Regions from separate parts of the Micromonospora sp. BRA006-A genome, predicted to be linked through region 3. Evidence: riboswitches for the same ligand, from Rfam matches in the RefSeq annotation. Region 3 holds a riboswitch; each other region holds the start of a gene.

Region 1 (5,043 bases), 2.4 Mb from region 3:
GCAGGCCGTCGGCGTGTCCTCGACGTGCACACCCCGGCCGGTCGGCGGTCCGCTTCTGCGAGGACGGAACCGCACAGTGCCCGACACCATCACGCTCACCGGCCGACCACCGTCGGCCTCGCACCTGACCCTGTCGCAGATCATGGACCAGCACCACACCAACCTGATGGGCACGGTCCACGGCGGACGCATCCTCAACCTGATCGACTCGGTCGCCGGTGTGGTCGCCGCCCGCCACTCCGACGGCCCGGCCGTCACCGCCGCCATCGACGAGACCGCGTTCCTGCGCGCGGTACGCGTCGGGGACGTGGTCCACGTGGACGCCCGGATCACCTGGGCCGGCCGCAGCTCGATGGAGGTGGCGGTGAAGGTCAGCGCGGACCGGTGGGACCGCGCCGTGCCGCCGGTGGACGTGGCGACCGCGCACCTGGTGATGGTGGCGGTCGACGACGACGGGCAGCCCCGGCCGGTGCCGCCGCTGCACGCCGAGACCGACGGCGACCGGCGGCGCTACCGGGAGGCGCAGATCCGGCGCGAGCACCGGCTGGCGCTGCGCCGGGCGCTGCTCGACGGCGCCGGGGAGGGCTGAGCGGTGCTCGGACTGTCGGCGGCCACGCTCGCGGGTTACCTGGCCGCGATCGTGGTGCTCATGCTCACCCCGGGGCCGGACATGATGTTCGTGCTCGCGAACGCCACCCGGTACGGCGCACGGGCGGGCGCGGTGGCCGCGCTCGGGGTCGCCGCCGGGGAGGCGGTGCACGTCGCCGCCGTGGTGGCCGGGCTCGCCACGCTGATCGCCGCGTCCCCGGTGCTGTTCACCGCGATCCGGTGGGCCGGTGCGGCGTACCTCATCGTGCTGGGCCTGCGGGCGCTGCGCGGCACCGGCCGGCCCGGCGCACCGGCGGACCGGCCGGACGGCGGCGCCGGGCGGGCCTTCCGGCGCGGCCTGCTGACGAACCTGCTCAACCCGAAGATGATCCTGTTCAGCGTGGCGTTCCTGCCGCAGTTCGTCCGGCCCGAGGCGGGCCCGGTGGCGGCGCAGCTGGTGCTGCTCGGGGTGCTGTTCGTCGCGGTGCAGCTCGCCGTGGACCTGGCGCTCGGCGTGGGCGCCGGGCGGTTCGCCAGGCGGTGGGGCGACAGCCGCTGGTCGCGGCGCGTCGACCGGCTCTGCGCTGTCGCCTTCGTCGCGCTCGGCGTCCGGCTGGCCGCCGGCTGAGACGCACCGGACGGCGCGGCGCCGGACGGCCGGCCGCCCGGCTCAGCCGGCGTGCGCTGCCGTCTCCCGGGATGCCGGCACCACCGGCGCCCCGGACGGGGCCGGCCGCTCGCGGTCCAGGTGCAGGCGCAACAGCACCCAGCCCAGCGACACGGCGCCGATGAACACGTACGCGGGCTGGGTGCCGAACGTGTCCCAGCAGGTGTGCAGCGTGACGGCGGCGGCGAAGGTGAGCAGGAACGCCGCCAGCTTCCGGCCACCGGGCGCGGCGGCGAACGCGAACAACGCGGCGGCGGTCAGCCCGGTCCAGGCCAGGTGCGCGGCGGGCGCGGTGAGACCGCGTACCAGCAGCGTCCGCTCGACCGCGCCGAGGTTGCCCTCCGACCCGACGAAGGCGGCGAACGCGTACCCCATGGTCTCCAGCGCGGCGAACCCGGCGCCGGAGGCCACGCCGATCACCAGGCCCTGCGCCGGGGAGGGGTGCCGCCGCCACAGCAGCAGGATGCCGGCCGGCACGATCAGCTTGGCGGTCTCCTCGGCCAGGCCGACGAGCGTCATCGGCAGGACGCCGAGGCGGTGCAGCGTGCCGTACTCCAGCCAGCCGGCGGCGACCACACCGACCACGCCGCCGAGGAGCGCGGCGACGCCGACGACGGAGCCGGGGACCGGGCGGCGGGCCGGCCGTCCCTGGGCGAAGGCCAGGAACGTGGCGGGCGCGACGCACGCGCCGAGCACGATCAGCGCCGGGACGAACGTGACGGTCCCGGTGCCGGCGAGTGTCTCCAGCACCAGCAGGTGAAGCCCGACGCCGACGAGCAGGACCGCCACCCACGCCCAGCGGCGTCCGGTATTCCCCATACCGCCGAGTATCGCGTCCGCCGGGTCGCGCCGGAATCGGGGGTAGGCACTGTGGACGGTGAGATCATTCCAACACGCCGACACGACATCTGGTGTTGCGTGGAAGCCCTCACCGCCATATATGGTGGTGCCGCAGCTGGTTCGGCCGAGCCCTCCGGGGCGGGGCCGAGGCAAGAGGGAACCCGGTGGGAATCCGGGACTGCCCCGCAGCGGTGAGTGGGAACGACAGCCGTCAACAGCACTGGGCCACCGGCCTGGGAAGCGACGGCCGGTAGGCGACCGGCGACCCCGGTCGGGCCCGCGAGTCCGAAGACCTGCCAGCGCGCCGTACGCCTCCGCGTACGGCGGCCGGAGGTCGCGCGGGACGACCGACGCCAGCAGCCGGGCCGGCCGCGCCGTGCCCGTTGGCGTCTCCCGCCGTCTCCAGACGGTGACAGCGAGGAGAGGTCATGACTGTCGTGCAGGAGAGTCCCCCGTCCACCGGCGGGGGGTCCGAACCCCGCCGGCTCGCGATGCGGGTACGCAAGCGGGACGGCGACACCGAGCCGGTGGACGTCGGCAAGATCGTCCGGGCGGTCGAGCGCTGGGTCGCCGACCTGGACGAGGTGGACCCGCTGCGGGTGGCCACGAAGACGATCAGCGGGCTCTACGACGGGGCGACCACCGCCGAGCTGGACCGGTTGTCGATCCAGACCGCGGCGGAGCTGATCGGCGAGGAGCCGCAGTACTCGAAGCTCGCGGCGCGGCTGCTGGCCGCGTACGTGGACAAGGAGGTCCGCGGTCAGGGCGTGGCGAGCTTCAGCCAGTCGATCGCGTACGCGCACGGGCTGGGACTGATCGGCGACGAGACGGCCGCGTTCGTGGCCCGGCACGCCCGCAAGCTCGACGACGCCGTGGACCCGGACGGCGACCGGCGGTTCGAGTACTTCGGACTGCGTACGGTCGCCGACCGCTACCTGCTGCGGCACCCGCAGTCGCGGCTGGTGGTGGAGACGCCGCAGTACTGGCTGCTGCGGGTGGCCTGCGGGCTGTCCCGCACCCCCGGCGAGGCGGTCGGCTTCTACCGGCTGATGTCCAGCCTGGCGTACCTGCCCAGCTCCCCCACGCTGTTCAACTCCGGCACCCGGCACACCCAGATGTCGTCGTGCTTCCTGGTCGACTCGCCGCGCGACGAGCTGGACTCGATCTACGAGCGGTACCACCAGGTGGCGAAGCTGTCGAAGTTCTCCGGCGGCATCGGCATCTCCTGGTCGCGGGTGCGCGGCCGGGGCGCGCTGATCCGGGGCACGAACGGCCGCTCCAACGGCATCGTGCCGTTCCTCAAGACGCTCGACGCCGGGGTGGCCGCGGTCAACCAGGGCGGCCGGCGCAAGGGCGCGGCCTGCGTCTACCTGGAGCCGTGGCACCCGGACGTGGAGGAGTTCCTGGAGCTGCGGGACAACACCGGCGAGGAGTCCCGGCGTACGCACAACCTCAACCTGGCCAACTGGATCCCGGACGAGTTCATGCGCCGGGTCGAGGCCGACGGCGAGTGGTCGCTCGTCGACCCGTCGGACGCCCCGGAGCTGCCCGACCTGTACGGCGAGGCGTTCGACGCCGCGTACCGGGCGGCGGAGAAGAACGCGATCCGCACGGTCCGGGCCCGGGATCTGTACGGGCGGATGATGCGCACGCTCGCGCAGACCGGCAACGGCTGGATGACGTTCAAGGACGCCGCGAACCGCCTGTCCAACCAGACCGGCGAGCCGGGCAACGTGATCCACCTGTCCAACCTGTGCACCGAGATCCTGGAGGTCAACGACGACACCGAGACGGCGGTGTGCAACCTCGGCTCGGTGAACCTCGGCGCCCACGTCACCGCCGACGGCGTGGACTGGGAGCGGCTGCGCGCCACGGTACGCACGGCCGTGGTGTTCCTCGACCGGGTGATCGACATCAACTACTACCCGGCCGCGCAGGCGGCGGCGTCGAACCCGCGCTGGCGGCCGGTCGGGCTGGGGCTGATGGGGTTGCAGGACGCGTTCTTCACGCTGCGCCTGCCGTTCGACTCGGCGCAGGCCAAGGAGTTGTCCACCCGCGTGCAGGAGGAGATCCTGCTGACCGCGCTGGAGACGTCCGCCGGGCTGGCCGAGCGGTTCGGGCCGCATCCGGCGTACCCGCAGACCCGGGCCGCGAAGGGTGACCTGCACCCGGACCTGTGGGGCGCGGAGCCGGCGCAGGCCGGACGGTGGGCGGCGCTGCGCGAGCGGATCGCCGCCCACGGGCTGCGCAACTCGCTGCTGGTGGCGATCGCGCCGACCGCCACCATCGCCTCCATCGCCGGTTGCTACGAGTGCGTCGAGCCGCAGGTGTCCAACCTGTTCAAGCGCGAGACCATGTCCGGGGAGTTCCTCCAGGTCAACACGTACCTGGTGCGGGAGCTGAAGGCGCGCGGGCTGTGGACGCCGCAGGTCCGCGACCGGATCAAGCGGGCCGAGGGCTCGGTGCAGGACATCGCCGAGCTGCCCGCGCCGGTGCGGGAGCTGTTCCGCACCGCCTGGGAGCTGCCGCAGCGGGCGCTGATCGACCTGGCCGCCGCGCGGGCGCCGTTCGTCGACCAGTCCCAGTCGCTGAACCTGTTCCTGAGCGCGCCGACCATCGGCAAGCTGTCCTCGATGTACCTGTACGCCTGGAAGGCCGGGCTGAAGACCACGTACTACCTGCGTTCCCGTCCCGCCACCCGCATCCAGCAGGCCACCGTCGCCCCGGTGCTCGCCCCGGTCTCCGGCGTGGTCTCCGCCGTGAGCGACGACGAGGCGCTGGCCTGTTCCCTGGAGAACCCCGAGAGCTGCGAGGCATGCCAGTGACCACCACCGCACCGACCCGGCACATGCTGCTCGACCCCGGCATGGACCTGACCCTGCGGCCGATGCGCTACCCGCGCTTCTTCGACCGGTTCAAGGACGCGATCAAGAACACCTGGACGGTCG
Region 2 (5,043 bases), 3.8 Mb from region 3:
CCGGCGCGGGGTTGTAGCCGGTCGCCCCAGACGTACTGTAGGACCAGGCACCGCCGCTGGACGCATGCCAGTACGACCAGTACGCCGTGGCCGGCGGGGTGTTGACGCACGGCTCGGTCGCGGCGGTGGGCTTGCCGTTGATCCGGCAGACGAAGGCCAGGCCCCAACGGGCGGTGCCGGTGACGGTGAAGCCGGCGGCCTGGAGCGCGGCCAGGCCGGTGGCCGGATCGCCCGGCGCACACGCGACCTGGACGCCACCGCCGAGCGCGGCGAAGTCGACGACCACAGTGACTCCCGAGGTGCCGGCGCAGGCGGCGGCGTGCGCCGCCCGGGGCGCGGGTTCGACTGCGGTCAGCGCGACGCCGGCCACGACGGCGGCCAGCAGGCCGGCCAGCCAGGTGCGGGCGGTGGAACGGTGACGGAACACGGGTCCTCCTGTGATCGGGTGAGCGGCGAAGGGGTTCACGGGCAGGCGAGCGCCGGTGCGCCGGGGTCGGCGCCGGCGGCGGACAGACGGGCGTACCCGATCCCGGTGAGACCGAGGACGGCCTGGGCGGTGGCCCGGGGCGCGGTGGCCGGGTCGAACCCGCCACCGTCGAAGTCGACAGCGCCCCGGTCGGCGGGCGTCCCGGCGCAGCCGACCTGGAGTCCGGCGAGGAATGCCCGGGCCCGCGCCCAGGCCGGCAGCCGGTGACCGTCGCGCAGGGCCTGCGCGGCGAGACCGGTGCTGTTGGCGTTCGGTGTGCCGGCCGCGTTGGTGAAGCCGCCGTCGGCACGCTGAACGGACACCAGCCAGCGCAGCCCGGCGGCGGCGTCGGCCGGACGGTCCGCGGCGCGCAGGGCCTGCGTCGCGAGAGCGGTGGCGTCCACGTCGGACGTGCAGGCCGGTTGCGCGGGCAGCAGCGGGTAGCCGCCGTCCGGGCACCGGGTGCCGGCCAGCCAGGCGGCCGCCGCCGGTGGCGCCCCGGCCGCGGTACGGTCCAGCGCCAGCAACGCGAACGACTGGCTGAACGCGTTGCTGTAGTCGCCGTACGCGGACCGGTCGCTGAACCGGCCGGCCGGCGTCTGGAGCGAACGCAGCCGGGCGATCAGGTCCACCCCGCCGACGTCGGCCGGGTCGCCGCCGCGCACCTGCACGGCGAGGGCGAGCTTGGCGGTCGCGCCCGCGTACGCCTCGGAGACACCGTCGCCGAGGTAGCCGTCGCGGATGTCGGGCCGGGTGACCCAGGCCAGCGCGTCGGCGCCGTGGTCGTCGGCCACGCCGCCGGCGGCGAAGGCGAACACGGCGTCGAGGGTCAGCCCCTGGTCGGGGTAGGCGACCCCGTCGAAGACCGCCTCGAAGCGTTCGCCGTCGACGAGTTGCCGGGCGAGCCAGCCGCCGGCGGCCTCCGGGCGGGTGAGGGCGGCGCGCTCGGGGGCGGCGACGGCGGGTGTGGTGAGGGTGAGGGCGGCGAGTACGCCGCAGAGGAGCGCGAGCAGGCGGTGCCGGCTTCGGCGGACGACCATCGGAAGCGCCTTTCCGGCCCGGCGGTCGTCGAAAGCCCGGACGACCGAGGCAACGCCGCGTCGACCGGGACTCCGACCCGTGGGCCACGACGGGTGGGGAGCGGATACACGCGTACGACGGGTATTCGGGCTCGCCGCCGCAGAGTCTCTCTGGGCGGCCTACCGTTGCGGGCCAGCGCCGGATTTCGACCGGTCTTCCCCCGCACGTACACGCAGTGGTTGAGTTGTCGCGACAGTCTGCTGTGGCCGGAGCGCCGATGTCAATGCGCCAGGGCCCGGCCACGTGCCGTGACGGCCGGCGGAGTCGCCGTTTCACATCCCGGCGCCGAGACGTCGTCCCGGCGCGTCCGGGTAGGCGCGCCGGCGAAGGACGCCCGGTGGAGACCGGGCGTCCTTCGCCGTGGGGTCACTGTCAGCAGGGCCGGCAGTCGGTCATCGGCGGAACGGCCCGGTGACGCAGTAGGTGATGCCGCCGGACGACGAGCCGGTCGTGCCGCGTTGCGACGAGAAGTACAGCCGGTCCCCCGCCGGGGTGAACGCCGGGCCGGTGATCTCCGAACCGCTCTGTCCGGTGATCCGCAGGAAGACGGAGATCTTGTCGTCCGGCGTGATCATGCAGATCTCCATGTTCCCGCCGTCCTCGGCGACGTACAGGTCACCTGCCGTGGATCCGGTGATGTTGTCGACCCCGGTGAGCGGAGGGGCGCCCGGACCGACCAGGTTGTCGTCGTAGGCGAGCTCGTACGTGCCGGCGGCCAGGTTGACCTGCCAGACGCGGTTGTCGCCCTTCGTGGTGAACCAGACGGTGTCATCCGCGTAGTGACAGCCCTCGCCGCCGTTGAACGTCTTCGCGCCGGACACCTGCTGCCGGGTCGGGGTGGGCGAGCCGTCCGGATCGGGCACCGTGGCCCAGGTGAACGTGCCGGAGGTCGCCGTACCGGCGCGGAAGACCTGGAGGGTTCCGGCGGAGAGGTCGCCCCAGGTGGCCGGCACGAACCGGTAGAACTTGCCGTCGGTCTCGTCCTCGGTCAGGTAGACGACCCGGCGGACCGGGTCGGCCGCGGCCGCCTCGTGCTTGAACCGGCCCAGCGCGGGACGCGCCACGGCGGTCCCGCCGAGGGGGTACGTCTCGAAGACCCGGCCCAGGGACACCTCCTCGCAGGAGAGCCAGGTGTTCCACGGTGTCTTCCCGCCGGCGCAGTTGTTGTTGGTGCCGGAGAGTATCCGCGACGCCCCGATCACGGCGCCGCTGGAGTCGAAGACGAGGCGCGAGGCACCGCCGCCCGCCCCGGCCGACACCTCCGAGTTCGACACGTAGATCCACCCGGTGCCGTTCGGGAACACGGCGCCACCGTCCGGAGCGTCGTGCCAGGTGTACGACGTCCCCGGCACCGTCCGACGGGACCGCGCGACGACCGAGCTGGTGAAGCCGGCCGGCAACTGGATGCCGTTGGCGTCGGCGGGCTGGAGCCCACCGTAGGGCCCCGCCGCGTTCTGCGCCGGGGCGCCGTACGCCGCCGACCACGCGGTGAACGGCAGCGCGACAGCGCCCGCACCGACGACCGTGGCCCGCAGCATTGCTCGACGATCCATGGAACCTCCTCGGTAGGTTCCCCAGATCCGACCGGGCGGAGCTTACGCACATCGATCTGCTGGATGAACGTCGATGGACGCCTCGGTGCGAGGCCGGTCAGCCCTTGCGCCACTTCTGGTTGGCCGTGCCCCCGCAGTCCCAGAGCTGGAGCCTCGCGCCGTCGCCGCCGTTCCAGTCCTTGATGTCGACGCACTTGCCGGCCTGGAGGTTGACCAGGTCTCCGGCCGCGTTCAGGGTGAACTGCTGGGCGCCGGTGCCGTTGCAGGTGTAGAGCTGCACCGCCGCCCCGTTCGCGGTGGACCCGGCGTCGACGTCCATGCACTTGTTGTTCTGGCTCTTGAGCGCCGTGCCGCTGAACGTCCACCTCTGCGCGTTGGTGTTGTTGCAGTTCCACATCTGCAACGGCGCGCGGTCGACGAAGTTGGAGCTCGGCACGTCGATGCACTTGTTGTTCCAGTTGCTGACCACTGGCACCCCGGTGGCCGGGGTGCCGCCGCCACCGCCGGTGAACGGGCTGAGGATCAGTCCGGCCGAACGGGGATCACCGTCGTGCACCAGCGACTCGAATCCGCCGACGTCGTCGAAGGCGAACGCGTACGCCCGGCCGTCGGTCATGTTGGCGTGGATCAGGCGGGCGTACTGGTTGGTGGGGTTGCTGCGGTAGAAGTCGGCGGCGTTCGTACTGGGCTGGGTGTCGATGGTGCCGAGCGTGCCGCGGTTGAGGGCGGCGCAGAGCGTACGCGAGATCGGGCCGACCACCTGGTCGTTCGGCGCGGGCAGGTCGCCGTCGCAGCCCCATACGCTGGCCGAGGAGGGCCGGTTGAAGGAGGCGACGACCTGGCCGCTGCCGTTGGTGAAGGTCATGGTGTTGCCCGAGGTGCGGCCGTAGTACCGGATGGCGGGCTGGTCGGCGAAGGGCGTCACGGTCAGGGTCTTGGTGGTGTACGCGTTCCACGCGGAGGCGATGTACGAGTCCAGGTAGGTGGTGCTGAGCAGGCCGGCCCCGGCCGCCTTGCCCGGAGCCAGGACGCGCAGCACGGTCCCGTCGGAGCGGGTGTGGACGGTGCCGGCCCAGCCCGGCTGCGCCCGGATCCCGTCGATGACCGCGTTGCGTCCGTTGGCCACCACGTCGCCGGTGCGCTTGGTGACTCCGGTGGCGCCGGTCACGGTGACCGCGTGCGGGATCGCGAACATGTCGACCTGGGAGCTGTTGAGCCACAGCCCGGAGTCGTTGTAGGTGAACTCGCTCCAGTCGAAGAGGATGTCGCGGTTCGCGTCACCGGCAGCCCAGGGCGCGGGCTGCACCAGTCCGTCCGGGGTGAGGAAGAACTTCAGCTTCTGCCCGAGGGAGAAGTAGGCCCGGCCGGAGAAGCCTCGGGGGAACTGGATCGTGGTGCTGCCGCCGTTGCCGGGGCCCGGTATGGAGACGTCCGGCGCGGGCGACGGCGGGATCTGCCCGCCGGTCCACGGCACGAAGGCGCCGCCGGAGGTGACGTAGCCGAGCCGGCCGGAGGACAGCTGGACGCCGATGACGTAGAGGTAGACCGGGTCGCTGCGGCCGGTGGTGTTGGTGACGGTGACCGGCAGCAACGCCGGTCCGACCGCCTGGGCGGGCGTGGCGACGACGGCGCCGGTGAGCCCGGCGAGCAGGGCGGACGCGGCGGCGAGCAGCCTTCTTCGGAGACGCATGGCGACACCTCGCGGGAGAGAGGGGGACGGGAGAGCGCTCTCTCAGCAGGGTCCAATTGTTAATATTGTTTTGTCAATAGGTGTTTGCCTATGGATCAGGGCCACGGCGAAGGTCACCGGTCGATTAAGATCCACTCCGGCACAGTCGACTGTGGATTGGGTATTTCATGAGACGCATGCTTTCGGCGCTGACCGCGCTGGTGACCGTCGCGGCGGGCCTGACTGTCGGCGCCCCCGCCGCCCAGGCGGCCGGC
Region 3 (5,043 bases):
CCCCGAACCTCCCGGCCAGGCCCACGACCAGCAGGAACGCGACAAGGGCGCCGAGGAAGGCGCCGCCGGTCAGCGCGGCTACGCCACTACCGATGCCGGCCACGACCACCAGGACCGCGCCCAGCGACGCCCCTGAGGAGACCCCGAGCAGGTACGGGTCCGCCAGGGGATTGCGGGTGACGGTCTGCATGACCGCACCGGCCGCGGCCAGGCCCGCCCCCACCGTGGCGGCGCCGAGAACCCGGGGCAAACGTAGGTCCCAGACGATGTGGTCGCGCAGCAGCGGCACGTCCGAGTTCGCGAGTCCCAGGTGGCCGGCGACGACCGTCCACACCGTCCCGACAGTCAGGTCGGCCGGGCCGATGGTGACCGCGACGGCCACCGACAGCACCAGACCGGCGACCAGAGCCAGCACGAGCGCGGCCAGGCCGACCGCCCGCACCGGGCGGTGGGTGCGCACCGGGGCGGGCCGGGTGGTGACGGCGGTCAGCTCGGGGCCCCGGACGGCAGCGCGGCGATGCCCTGGGCGAGGGCTTCGACGCCGAGGACGTTGCGGACACCGGCCGTGGTTGACGAGAACGGGATCACCACGTACCACTGCTGTTTGACCGCGGGCAGGTCCTTGAGGGTGCGGTGCCCGGCGAGGAAGGTCTTCTTCTGCGCGGCGGGATCCCAGCTCGCGTCGACGAGCACGATGACCTCGGGGTTGCGGTCGGTGACGGTCTCCCAGCTTGTGTCGCCCCAGCTGCCGGTGAGGTCGGCGAAGGCGTTGGTGACCCCGGCCGCCGACATGATCATGTTGGGGGCGCCGCAGCAGGCGCCGACGCTCGGGGCGTCGCTGCCGCCGTCCCACCACATGACCTTCACGTTGCGGGCGGTGCCTGCGGCCGTGGCGATGCGGCCCTCGTGGTCGGCGATCAGCTTCTCGCCGCGGTCGCTCACCCCGAAGATCGCCGCGAGCTCGCGGATCTCGGTGAACACGTCGCCGATGGCGAGCTTCGCCTGCCGGGTCTGCGCCGGGCACCCGGCAGGGGAGATGTAGGTGCCGACGCCGAGTTTCTGCCAGTCGGCGCGGTCACCGACCCCCTCGTCACCGAACGCGCTGTTGTACGACGCGTACACGAAATCGGGTTCAGCCTCGAGCAGCTTCTCCTTGGTCGGGTACTCCTTGGCCAGCACCGGGATCTTAGCGTAGGCGTCCGCGTAGGCGGGCAGGATCGCGTCGTCGAGGTAGGCCGTGCCGATCATCCGATCTTGCAGGCCCAGGGCCAGCATGATCTCCGTGGCGGCCTGGTTCATGGTGACGACCCGCATCGGTGGCGCCGCGATGGTCACCGGGGTGCCGCAGTTGGTCACCGCGACCGGTCCAGCGGACACCGCCGGTGGTGCGGCAGCAGGCTTGGCATCGGCGCCGCAGCCGGTGAGCAGCACAGTGGACAGCAACAACGGCGCGGCAACGCGCCAGGGCATGGGGAACCGCACAGCGGGACCGCCTTCCAACACCTCGTGGACGGGGACGAACGTGCCGTGGCCGGTCTCCTGGCTGACGGGACAAGCAACCGCCGGCCGGCCTTCCCAGGCATCTCTGCCCAGTGACCTCGCGAAACGACGAGGGCCGACGGTCTCCCGATCACAGTGGCGAGGGCCGCGCCGGCATCACACCGGCTTCCCGAACACCACGGCGTCCCCACCATAACGGCCCGCGCTCGCCGCGGATCCGGTCCGGGCACCCGCTGTGGGAAATCCGACGCGCCGGACCGGCCTCGGCGTGGCTGTCGGCCCGCAACCCATCCGGCTCCTTTCTCGTGCGCGGTGGCTGGGCGAGGGCACGTGATCGACAGTGAGCGCCGTGGCTGAGGCTGAGCAGCAATACGTGAGCGCAGGTGCGAGGCCACGTCCGCCAGCGACCGGCTCCTCGGTCGTGGGCATGAGGCCGGCGATGCAGACGTCGAAGAGCTCGACGAGCGAGCACGGTACTTCGCGATCTGGATCGCCATCCGACCTGCGTTGCCGACGGCGCCGAGGACAAGGACGCGCTGGCCCGCGGTGAAGTTGATGCGGCGCGTCAGCGCGATCCAGGATGACATCGCCCGGGTTCATGGCGGTGGCGATCCGCACCGGGTCCACGCCGTCGGGTAGAACCACGCTGCGCGAGGGTCGATCAGGGTGCGTTCGGCGAAGGTTCCAAGGGGCGTATCGTGCAGGACCACGCAGCGGACGTTGCCCTTCTCGTCGCGTACCACGCCGTCCACGCCGGGGACGAGCGGGAAGATGTTGTTGCTGGTCCCCGGCGATCGGCATCTGGGCGGCGACCAGTGCGCTGGGCTTCGCCGCCGGGCCGCCGATCGGCGGACTCGTCCTGGCTCACCTGCCCTGGGGTGCGATCTTCCTGGTGAACGTCCCGATCGTGGTGATCTGCCTGCTCGCCGGCCGGATACTGGTCCCGGAATCGCGGGACCCGACCGGTGGGCGTCTCGACCTGGGCGGGGCGACGCTGTCCACCGCCGGCCTGACCGCGATCGTCTCCCCGGGTTCCGCCCACGTCCCCGCCGGTCAGGTGGCCAGGCGCAGGTGACGCCGCTGCCGCAGCCGCACCGCGACAACCGCCACGACCAGCAACGTACGCGCGGCAGCGAAGGCCAGCCCGTCGGTCAGGCCTGCCTCCAGCTCGCGCAACGTGGTGGAGCGGCAGGTAAACGGCGAGCGACGCCGGTCCCGATCCGGGCCGGCGTCGCTCGCCGTCGGGCTCAGAGTGTGGTTTCGCTGGTGAGGCCGAAGTAGTCGTGCCATTTGGTGCTGGGGGCGAATGTGGTGCCGGTGGAGAGTGCGACGTAGATGTCGTTGGTGGTGCCTTTGGTGAAGACGATGAGCGCGCGATCGCCACCCTCAAGACCTGGAAAATCCTGGTCAAGCTGCGCTGCTGCCCACGCCGAGCGACCGCGATCGTGCAGGCCATCCTCGTCCTGCACCGCGTCGAAGCCGACCGCCACGCAGGATGAAAATGGCTCATTACATGATCGGCAGAACACGCCTTAACCGGCCGTCACGCGTGCCAATGCGTCGAGGATCGGGCGCTTCGCCGTGCGGTTGATCTGGTAGCCATCAACCTCGCCCAGCGGAACCCATTGAACATCGGAGATGTGCTCACGCACCGCGTTCGCCGTCAGGTAGGCGACGGGCTCGCCGACGATGGCACACTGGCGGACGACCACGATGATCGTGTCTACCCCGATCGGTCGCCACATCCACATGGCCAGGGGCCGAGCAGGCGCGACATCGAGCGCGACCTCCTCATGCACCTCTCGGCGCAGACCCTCGTCCAAGCATTCGTCCGACCGCAGCCTTCCTCCCGGAATCTCCCAACATCCCGGGTGGTAAGGGTGATCGTCTGACTTGCGGACCATGAGCAGATTGCCGTCGTGAATAATGATCGCCTTCTGGGCGAATTGGACCAAGTCGTCCATCGGCCGATCACCCTGCGATTCACCCGGGTCTCGCACGCTTGCAACGTTCATCCTGGCCACGCCGTTCGGGTCGTTCATCGCAGTTCAATGGTGGCATCCGACCCGTGCGTCAGTGAACCGATCACCTGTCCAGCCACGCCCTGCTCTGTCAGTGCGGAAAGTACCATGCCGACGCGGTCCTCGGCGGCAGCCAGCAGCAGGCCGCCGGACGTCTGCGGGTCACTGATCACGGCCCGTTCCTCGTCAGTAAGGACGCGCCCCCGTACGGCACCGCTGTAGTGCTCCCAATTGCGCAGTGCACCTCCCGGCACCATTCCCAGCTTCACCAACTCGTCCAGACCTGGGAGAACGGGAAGATCGGAGACCGTCAGAACCGCCGAGACACGGGACGCTTCGCAGACCTCGTGCAAATGCCCGAGGAGACCGAATCCCGTCACATCGGTGGCGGCCCGAATTCCGAGTTGGACGGCGACCCGACTGGCCCGGTCGTTCAGGTCAACCATCGAGCTGAAGCTGGCGGCTCTCGCAAAGTCGGGAGCGAGGCCGTTCTTCAGGGCGGTCGATATCACCCCGGTGCCCAACGGCTTGGTCAGAATCAGCCGGTCGCCAGGAGCCGCCGCGCTGATCCGGAGCACCTCGTCCGGACGGACAAAGCCCACCACGGCCATGCCGAACTTCGGCACCGCGCCGCGCAGAGTGTGCCCGCCCACCATGCGGGCCCCCGCATTCCGGACAATGCTGTCGGCACCTCGCAGGACCTCGGTCAACAGCTCCGCCGGCAGTGTCTCGTCGGGCCACTCCACGAGGTTCGCCGCCAGCACCGGCGTCCCGCCCATGGCATACACATCCGACAGGGCATTCGCGGCTGTCACCGCACCCCACCGCCGCGCGTCGTCATCAATGGGGGTGAAGAAATCAACTGTCAAGATGATGGCAAGGTCTTCCGAGATCGCATAGACGGCGGCATCGTCTCGTTCGGCGAGTCCGACGATAAGCGGATCAGCGGACGACTCTTCCTGCCGTGAACCGATCGGCGCAGTCGCCAGGAACGTCGACAGGACTTGGGAAAGCTGGCCGGGGCCTATTTTGCAGCCGCAGCCGCCCGCTGGCGAGAACTGCATGAGGGACGCCGATCGCATGGCCGTCACCACCTTCGCGAGGATTGGTGAACTGTACCGCTGGTGACTGGCGGGCGAAAGGCGCGACGGAAACAAATCCCCCGATGCCGGGTCTCCATAGCCCACCGGTTCCCGCGCTGCAGCCAGAAATTTGTCAGCGGACGTGGGCAGCAGGGCCGATAGTTGCGTCCAAATTCGTGGTAGGTTTCTCAGATTGGCAACCTCGCGTCATCCGGGTTCGAGGAGAAGGCATTGGGTTTCCTGACCGGTATCGAGATCCGAAGGCGCATCTCAGTCGGCGACCTGAAGATCCAATCTCTCGACCCGGACGAACCCTTCAGCGTGGACAACCAGGTGACGGAAGACGCGGTGGACCTACGTCTAGCGCCGGCGGGCCTAGTCCTTCGACAGGACGTCGAAAGCATCGACTACGTCTTTGACGATCTCGAAAGTCTCTACGA

Evidence for each region. Region 3 has a riboswitch for cobalamin ahead of NMK34_RS02705 (ABC transporter substrate-binding protein). Riboswitches for the same ligand answer to the same signal wherever they lie in the genome.
Region 1: linked by a shared signal. The riboswitch ahead of NMK34_RS13350 (ribonucleoside-diphosphate reductase subunit alpha) and the one ahead of NMK34_RS02705 (ABC transporter substrate-binding protein) in region 3 are both predicted to bind cobalamin.
Region 2: linked by a shared signal. The riboswitch ahead of NMK34_RS19375 (peptidase) and the one ahead of NMK34_RS02705 (ABC transporter substrate-binding protein) in region 3 are both predicted to bind cobalamin.

What each region holds. Positions count from the first base shown of each region.
Region 1 covers NZ_JANCLW010000001.1:2,969,000-2,974,042, reverse strand. Annotated here, with positions in the region: gene NMK34_RS13365 (acyl-CoA thioesterase) at 77-589, shown strand; gene NMK34_RS13360 (LysE family translocator) at 593-1,216, shown strand; gene NMK34_RS13355 (PrsW family glutamic-type intramembrane protease) at 1,259-2,074, opposite strand; cobalamin riboswitch at 2,195-2,411, shown strand; gene NMK34_RS13350 (ribonucleoside-diphosphate reductase subunit alpha) at 2,524-4,920, shown strand; gene NMK34_RS13345 (ribonucleotide-diphosphate reductase subunit beta) at 4,911-5,043, shown strand, end outside.
Region 2 covers NZ_JANCLW010000001.1:4,294,903-4,299,945, forward strand. Annotated here, with positions in the region: gene NMK34_RS19370 (hypothetical protein) at 1-427, opposite strand, end outside; gene NMK34_RS19375 (peptidase) at 463-1,506, opposite strand; cobalamin riboswitch at 1,605-1,753, opposite strand; gene NMK34_RS19380 (alkaline phosphatase PhoX) at 1,939-3,099, opposite strand; gene NMK34_RS19385 (beta-1,3-glucanase family protein) at 3,197-4,789, opposite strand; gene NMK34_RS19390 (hypothetical protein) at 4,957-5,043, shown strand, end outside.
Region 3 covers NZ_JANCLW010000001.1:530,849-535,891, reverse strand. Annotated here, with positions in the region: gene NMK34_RS02710 (FecCD family ABC transporter permease) at 1-460, opposite strand, end outside; gene NMK34_RS02705 (ABC transporter substrate-binding protein) at 487-1,470, opposite strand; cobalamin riboswitch at 1,512-1,696, opposite strand; partial or broken gene NMK34_RS02700 (MFS transporter) at 2,285-2,524, shown strand; gene NMK34_RS02695 (hypothetical protein) at 2,554-2,676, opposite strand; partial or broken gene NMK34_RS02690 (IS5/IS1182 family transposase) at 2,868-2,999, shown strand; gene NMK34_RS02685 (NUDIX domain-containing protein) at 3,033-3,542, opposite strand; gene selD (selenide, water dikinase SelD) at 3,539-4,615, opposite strand; gene NMK34_RS02675 (dCTP deaminase domain-containing protein) at 4,835-5,043, shown strand, end outside.